2 regions of the Propionibacterium sp. genome follow, and region 2 is predicted to be linked to the other one. Evidence: predicted binding sites of a transcription regulator. Region 2 holds the regulator's gene; the other holds the start of a gene.

Region 1 (3,826 bases), on a different contig from region 2:
TGATCCGCCACCGGCTCACCCTGTGGCTGGTCGCTCGGGCCAAGCAGTGGTACCAGCACATCCGCACCGCAAACACCCGTCCGCTGTGGGTGGGCACCACTGTGGACGAGAAGAGGGTCGGCCTGAGTACTGTCATCGCGGCAGCCGGCCTCACACCGCAGCGCTGGTTCTTCGACATGCACAGGCCGTTGAATCCCGATGTGCTGCCCTTGCCTGCCGATCTCGGCGAGATAGCCATCGAGCCCTTCGAGGAATCGCTGTCGGAGCAGGTGCGCAGCGCTCACAACGAGGCATTCGCCACCAGGCCCGGTTCCTCACCGGTGTCCCGGGCGGACTGGGAGGCCTCCTTGAACGAGGGCGCCGCACGCCTTCAGCTGTCATGGGTGGCACTGCTCAAGGGACGCCACCCCTCCCACGCCGATGCCTCGCACGGACAGGTGGTCGGATATGTCATCAACCGAAGCTACGACGACGAGACCAACGAGGGATGGACGGAGAGGCTTGGCGTCTGCTCGTGGTGCCGTGGCAAGGGAATCGGTCGGGGGCTGATCACCGAGTCGATCAGGGGATTCTGCAAGGCCGGATTCAGCTCGGCCGGCATCGGCGTGGACACCGAGGACCCCGCACATGCGGAGGCCTTCTTCGGCTCCATGGGATACACCGCAACCGAACGCGTGGTGGTCTACGGCCGCACCATGACAGAGGACGATCTGTAGCCGCCAGGACTCACACGGGGCGCCGTGATGTGACCACTTGCGGTGGGCTCGGTAGGATTGGCGCGTTTGCTGCTTGGGCCTGCCAGCCCTCTGCCAGCTGAAGCTGAACAAGTCCGGGAAGGGGTTCTGGTCATGAGCGGTCATTCCAAGTGGGCCACGACCAAGCACAAGAAGGCTGCCATCGACGCCAAGCGCGGCAAGCTGTTCGCCAAGCTGGTCAAGAACATCGAGGTGTCGGCGCGTGTCGGCGGCGGGGATCCCAGCGGCAACCCGACACTGTACGACGCCATCCAGAAGGCCAAGAAGAACTCCGTGCCGGCCGACAACATCGATCGCGCCGTCAAGCGCGGTTCCGGCGATGGTGACGACTCGGTCAACTACGAAGAGATCATGTACGAGGCCTACGGGCCTGAGGGCGTCGCCCTGCTCATCGAGTGCCTCACCGACAACCGCAATCGTGCCGTGGCCGATGTGCGCACCGCCATCACCCGCAATGGCGCCACGATGGCCGACGGTGGTTCGGTCCAGCGGCTGTTCGCGCGCAAGGGTGTCGTCACCGTGCCCAAGAGTTTCGAGGTGGAGGAGGGCCGCAAGACGACCACCCGCACCATCGACGAGGACTCGCTCATGGAGGCGGTGCTCGAGGCCGAGGTCGAGGACATCGCCGATCAGGGCGAGGTCTTCGAGCTCATCAGCGATCCCAACGACCTGGTCGAGGTGCGCAAGGCAGTGCAGGCGGCCGGCATCGACTACGACTCCGCCGAGGTCAGCTTCGTGCCGAGCTTCAGCCAGCAGGTCGAGGATGTCGAGGCCGCCCAGAAGATCGAGAAGATCGTGGACATCCTCGATGACCTGGATGATGTGCAGAATGTCTACACCAATGCCGACTATCCGGAGAGCGTCGAGCAGGCGCTCGAAGCCGCGGAGGACTGACACTCCTCCGGTTCCAGGTGTTGACCCGCTCCCGGTATGTGAGGGGGTGTCAGCCCTGGTGGCAGTGGCACGTTGACCTAGAATGTCGAACATGCGTTCGGATACCGCCGGTCGCACAGTCACGAGGAGGCCGGCAGGGTGCGTGTGATGGGCGTGGATCCCGGCCTTACCCGGTGCGGCGTCGGCATCGTGGACGGCCAGATCGGCACGCGTCCGCATTTCGTGGCCGTCGGGGTGGTGCGCACCAGCCCTCAGCTGGCCCATCCCCAGCGGCTGCTCGCCATCGAGCAGGGGTTGACGGAGTGGTTCGACAGCTACCAACCCGATGTTGTGTCCATCGAGCAGGTCTTCGCCCAGCACAACCTGCCCACCGTCACCGGTGTTGCGCAGGTGGCTGGCATCGCCATGCTGATCGGCGCCCGGGCGGGCAAGACCGTTGCGCTGCACACCCCCAGCGAGGTCAAGGCCGCCCTCACCGGATCTGGGCAGGCCGACAAGGCGCAGGTCGGCGCCATGGTGGCCAGGGTGCTCGGGCTGCAGGCTGCACCGTCGCCTGCGGACGCCGCCGACGCGCTGGCGCAGGCCATCACCCACCTGTGGCGCGGTGGAGTGCAGAACCGCTATGCCGCAGCGGCGGCCAAGAAACGGCCCACCACGTCCTGGAATCAATATCTGAAGAAGGCCCCGGCAAGGTCCGGAACCCGAGTCACCGGGCGGAGCGCCTCGTGATCGCCAGACTCCGCGGCGAGATCGTCCAGCTCGCCACCACATGGGCAGTCATCGATGTCAACGGCCTGGGTCTGCGGGTGGCCAGCACACCGGCCACCACGGCGGGTCTGCGAATGGGGGAGACCGCCTGCCTGCACACCTGCATGGTCGTGCGCGAGGATGCCATGAATCTTTACGGCTTCGCCTCGCCCGAGGAACGCGACTGCTTCGAGCTGTGCCGCTCCGCCAGCGGCGTCGGTCCGAAACTGGCCCTGGCAATCCTCAGCGTGCTGAGTCCTCGGCAGCTCGCCGCAGCGGTGCGCGCCGAAGACCTCGGGGTACTGTGCACCGTGCCCGGGGTGGGACGAAAGAGTGCCCAGAAGCTCGTCATCGAATTGAAGGACAAGGTGAACCAGCTCGCTGTCCAGGTGCCTGAAGTCCCGCCCACCGTCACGGGTGAGCAGTGGCGCGAGCAGATCTGCGAGGGCCTGGAGTCGCTGGGCTGGAATGCCAAGGACGCCGAGGCCGCCTGCCAGGCCATCGCCCCGATGGCAGCTGAGCAGCCGATGCCCTCGGTCTCGGTGCTCATGAAGGCCGCCCTTGCCTCACTGGCGAGGGCCTGATCATGATGGAGCATTCGCCGGTGGACCCGGTCGGGCAACCGGAGGAGCAGGCCGCCGAGGCGGCGCTGCGGCCCAGCAGACTCGCAGAGTTCGAGGGGCAGCCGCGGGTGCGCGGCCAGCTCGGCCTGGTGCTGGACGCAGCGAAGCATCGCGGCAGCACCCCCGACCATGTGCTGCTGGCCGGGCCGCCCGGCCTGGGCAAGACGACGCTGGCAATGATCATCGCCGCCGAGATGGGCGTCCCGCTGCACATCACCTCGGGCCCTGCCATTCAGCATCCCGGCGATCTGGCAGCGATCCTGTCCGGACTGGTCGAGGGCGAGGTGCTCTTCCTCGACGAGATCCACCGGATGTCACGCCCGGCCGAGGAGATGCTCTATCTGGCCATGGAGGACTTCCGGGTCGATGTGATTGTCGGCAAGGGCCCGGGCGCCACCGCCATTCCCATCACGATCCCGCCGTTCACCCTTGTCGGAGCCACCACGAGGGCCGGTCTGCTGCCCTCGCCGCTGCGGGACCGTTTCGGTTTCACCGCGCAGCTGGACTTCTACGAGGTGGACGATCTGCGTGGCATCGTGTTGCGTTCGGCCGCGAAGCTCGACGTGCGGATCGATACCGAATCGGCCCAGATCATCGCGTCGCGTTCGCGCGGCACCCCACGCATCGCGAACCGTTTGCTGCGCAGGGTGCGCGATTACGCCCAGGTGAACGCGGACGGCCAGATCGACGCCGATCTGGCACGGGCTGCGCTGAAACTGTACGAGGTGGACGAGCTGGGTCTGGACCGGCTGGATCGCAGTGTGCTGGATGCCATCTGCCGGAAATTCGGTGGCGGGCCGGTTGGCC
Region 2 (3,826 bases):
GCGAATACTCGCGCCGTCTTCAGCGACTCGGGAATCGAGCACTTTTGAGTCGCTGTGATGGCAATACGGGCAATGCATCAGGCAGCTCCTCCCAGGCCCGGGACATGTTCCCACCGGTGCACAACACCTGTGGGTTACTACAATTTCTTGTGGAAACATGTGGAGAACAACCACAACTGGTGGGTGAACCACATGATTGCAACTACTAGATGTAGTAACCGTACACCTGCTGATTCGAAATCCACGAACTCTCCGGCGTGCCCCGGCGTGGCCTCGGCGTGTCGCACGGGCCGGCCCGTCACCTGTTCAGCCGGACGACCGCTTCCCGGTGCTGCGGGACCTCGGTGGACCCCATGGAATGCTGACCATCGCTGTTGGCCGCGTCAACTCGAACGGCATGCTGCGGCACATGTGAATCTGCCGAAGTGATGCTGGCAAAGGAATGGATCACCGCTGACGCGCCGAGAACCATCATCAGCAGGAACCCGGCCAGGACGACTGCCAGGCCACGTGTGGTGAGATGCCAACCCGTGGCCGTGGCCGAACACCGGGTTGTTGACGCGATGGGCGTCGAGGTTCGCGTGCCGGCATGTGAACCCGAGGCCGCTGAGCTGGGACCCGAACTCGGGACCGCTCCTCCTACGCGAGACCTGACCATTGCACTGTGGACACCGGCACCCGAGCCGGCGCCCACATCCGACATTCCGGCCGGCGTGCGCGGATTGGCAGGAATGAATGCGGATGGACTCGCGATGCCCCTAGCGGCCGCAGAGGGCGCCACAGCATCGCCGAGCACAACGTCAGTCGGGTGTATTCCGTGAGCCCCCGTGGTGAGCCCCGAACACACGAACGGGGTCGCCGACCTGAGATCGATGCGAATCAGGCTGGGCCCACCCGAAAGGCTCTCCGAGCCTGGATAGGCAGGTTGGACTGGCCTGGCGACAGGCCGCCTCAGATCTGGGCGAGGTTGGATCGCGCGAGACCGAGCACCCAGGTGCGGGGCCCTCGCCTGACCCACGCCCAGTTCATCCAGACCGGACATCCCGGCACTGCGCGCCTCGCCAGAAGGCCGATCGTCGATCACGGTGCCATGGGCGTTGTTCATGTTTGCTCCTTCCGCGTGCGCATGTGCGCGGACCCACCTCGAGTGATCAGGTTTCGAGCGGTAGAGCCGATTCATCGACCCAGGATCGAACACCTGTTCGAGTTTCATAATAGGACATCTGTTCGAGATTGCCAGCTCTGCGGACACTCGAGGCGACGCCGGCCGCCCAGGTGCTGTGTGGGTCCTCGTCGTCATGCAGATGAGTCCAGCAGCGGCCACCGACAGTTTTCGCCGGAAGACCGGAGGACTCGTCCCATGAGGGTCTGCCGCGCAGCTCCCGATCCAGGACAGAGCGCGGCGGCCACCGTCTTGTGCCGCCCGTGTACGGACACGGACCGGAGTGCCAGCACTTCTCCAGACGGTTCCCCGCACCCGTGCCCACACGCGGATCCCGACACGCGATCGAACAATCGTTTGATTCCGGGGTACAGCCGGATATCCTTCTGACATGTCTGCCAAGAAGACCTCGACATCGCCGTCACCGACGGTCGGCGAGCCTTCTGGCGTGGGCCGAGGCCCTTCCACCATGGGTGGAGCACGAAAGGCGGGCCGTCCTTCCAGCGCCCGGGTGGAGGCCGAGTTGCGTGCCTCCACGGCGCGAGGGCAGCAGTTCTCCGAGGTGACAGCCGACGTCCACAGCGCACCGCTGGATCCCTCCACGCTCAGTGCCCGCCAGCTCCGGATCCTCGAATTCATCTCCTCGAGCGTCGAGGCACGCGGTTATCCCCCGAGCATTCGCGAAATGGGTGACGCGGTGGGGCTCACCAGCCCGTCGAGCGTGGCTCATCAGCTCAAGGTGCTTGAGGCCAAGGGTTTTCTGCGGCGTGATCCGAAGCGCCCGAGGGCTCTGGAGGTCCACTGGTCCGAGCATTCCCAGGAAGCCTCTGTCCCAGGTGGCTCCGCCGGCACCATGGATGTCACCGGCTTCGGCGACGCCTTCCCACAGGCCGTCAACGTTCCACTTGTCGGGCGGATCGCCGCCGGCAGCCCGATCCTCGCCACCGAACAGGTGGAGCAGGTCATGCCGCTGCCCAGCGAGCTTGTCGGCAGCGGTACGGCCTTCATGCTGGAGGTACGGGGTGACTCGATGATCGACGCCGCCATCTGCAACGGCGACTATGTCGTCATCCGGCAGCAGGACACCGCCGACAACGGCGATTTCGTGGCTGCCCTGCTCGACGACGAGGCGACCGTCAAAGAGTTCCGCCGGCGCGACGGCCACCTGTGGCTGATGCCGCACAATCCTGCCTATGAGCCGATCGCCGGAGACCAGGCGCGCATCCTCGGCAAGGTTGTCGCAGTGTTGCGCAAGATCTAGCAGGACTGCCACATCCGGTCACAGGCACTCAGCCTCAGACATGTGCTCCGCAGCGACTGCTGCCACGCTGTGGGCAACTCCGTCCATCGTGTCGTCGGCGCGAGTCAGTTGGCTCGACAGGCCGACGGGCATCTGCGGATAAAATCCATGACCAGGGACTTTCGAGAACATGGGGACCATGGCAGTCGAAGCACCATCTTTTCTGCGAGCTGGTCAGCAGTGCATTCCAGCACTGCATGGTTTTCCGGACCGGTTCGGGGAGGGGTCCGATCTGCCCTGTCCAGAAATGTTCTGAATCCCGGGGTTGTCCAGCCCGGGGATTGGCCGACGGGGAACGCTCGGTGCCGTGTCACTTCTGCCCGCTGAGCCTCCTCAACGCATTCTCCGCGACGTCCAGCGAGGTCGTCGTCCAGAACGGCGGCAGAGAAGCCCTCAGGAAACTGCCGTAGCGCGCCGTGACCAGGCGCGAATCCAGGATGGCCACCACCCCGCGATCATTTCCGCTGCGCACCAGACGGCCCGCTCCCTGGGCCAGCATCAATGCCGCATGAGTTGCCGCGATCCGCATGAAACCATTGCCCCCAGCCTTGCTGACCGCCTGCTGACGGGCTTGGCTCAGCGGATCGTCCGGGCGCGGAAAGGGAATCCGGTCGATGATGACGAGCCGGCAGGATTCCCCCGGTACATCGATGCCCTGCCACAGCGACATCGTGCCGAACAGGCTCGTGGTGGATTCCTCGGCGAACCGGCGGGTCAGCTCGGGCAGCTGCATCTCGCCCTGGCAGAGCACCGGCAACTTGGGCAGCTCGGTGCGCAGATGGCGGGCGGCCGCATCGGCGGCACGCTGAGAGGAGAACAGTCCGAGCGTGTGCCCGTCCGCAGCCCACACGAGTTCGGCGATCTGCGCCAGCAATTCATCGGAGACGCCTTCCCTGCCGGGGCGTGGAAGCTTTGCCGCAACATACAGAATCGCCTGTTTCGGGTAGTCGAAGGGCGATCCGACGTCGATCCCGCACCACTGCGAGATGTCCTGGGGTTCGCCTCCCCCCTCTGCTGGATCGGAGCCGGCAGAATCGGAGCTGGCAAACCCGGCAGCATCAGCGGGACTCTCCACCCGATCGACGGCCTTGAGCCCCACCTGCCCGGCGATGGCCCCGAATGATCCGCCCAGGGCCAGCGTTGCGGAAGTCAGCACAGTCGTGGCACGGCTCAGGATCGCGTGTCTCAGGAGTCCCGCCACCGACAGCGGCGCCACGCACAGCTGACGCCCGAATCGCAGACGCTCGCTGATCCACACGACATCGGCTTCGGCCAGTGCTGCCATCCGCTCGGCGGTTTCGAAGACCTCCTGCATTCCCGCCTGGACCTGGGCGCGCTCGGTGTCCACCGTGCCCTTGCCGCCC

The links. The regulator LexA, encoded in region 2, represses DNA repair genes until DNA is damaged. The targets are predictions, from matches to a motif close to TCGAACANNTGTTCGA.
Region 1: a site for LexA is predicted at 1,735-1,750, ahead of ruvC (crossover junction endodeoxyribonuclease RuvC). Genes of this name have one in related genera too.

What each region holds. Positions count from the first base shown of each region.
Region 1 is NZ_JBDNTB010000020.1:11,148-14,973, forward strand. It holds gene ABF648_RS05180 (GNAT family N-acetyltransferase) at 1-716, shown strand, start outside; gene ABF648_RS05185 (YebC/PmpR family DNA-binding transcriptional regulator) at 849-1,649, shown strand; gene ruvC (crossover junction endodeoxyribonuclease RuvC) at 1,797-2,378, shown strand; gene ruvA (Holliday junction branch migration protein RuvA) at 2,375-2,980, shown strand; gene ruvB (Holliday junction branch migration DNA helicase RuvB) at 2,980-3,826, shown strand, end outside.
Region 2 is NZ_JBDNTB010000024.1:7,272-11,097, forward strand. It holds gene nrdR (transcriptional regulator NrdR) at 1-78, opposite strand, end outside; gene lexA (transcriptional repressor LexA) at 1,554-2,423, shown strand; gene ABF648_RS05845 (ATP-dependent DNA helicase) at 2,773-3,826, opposite strand, start outside.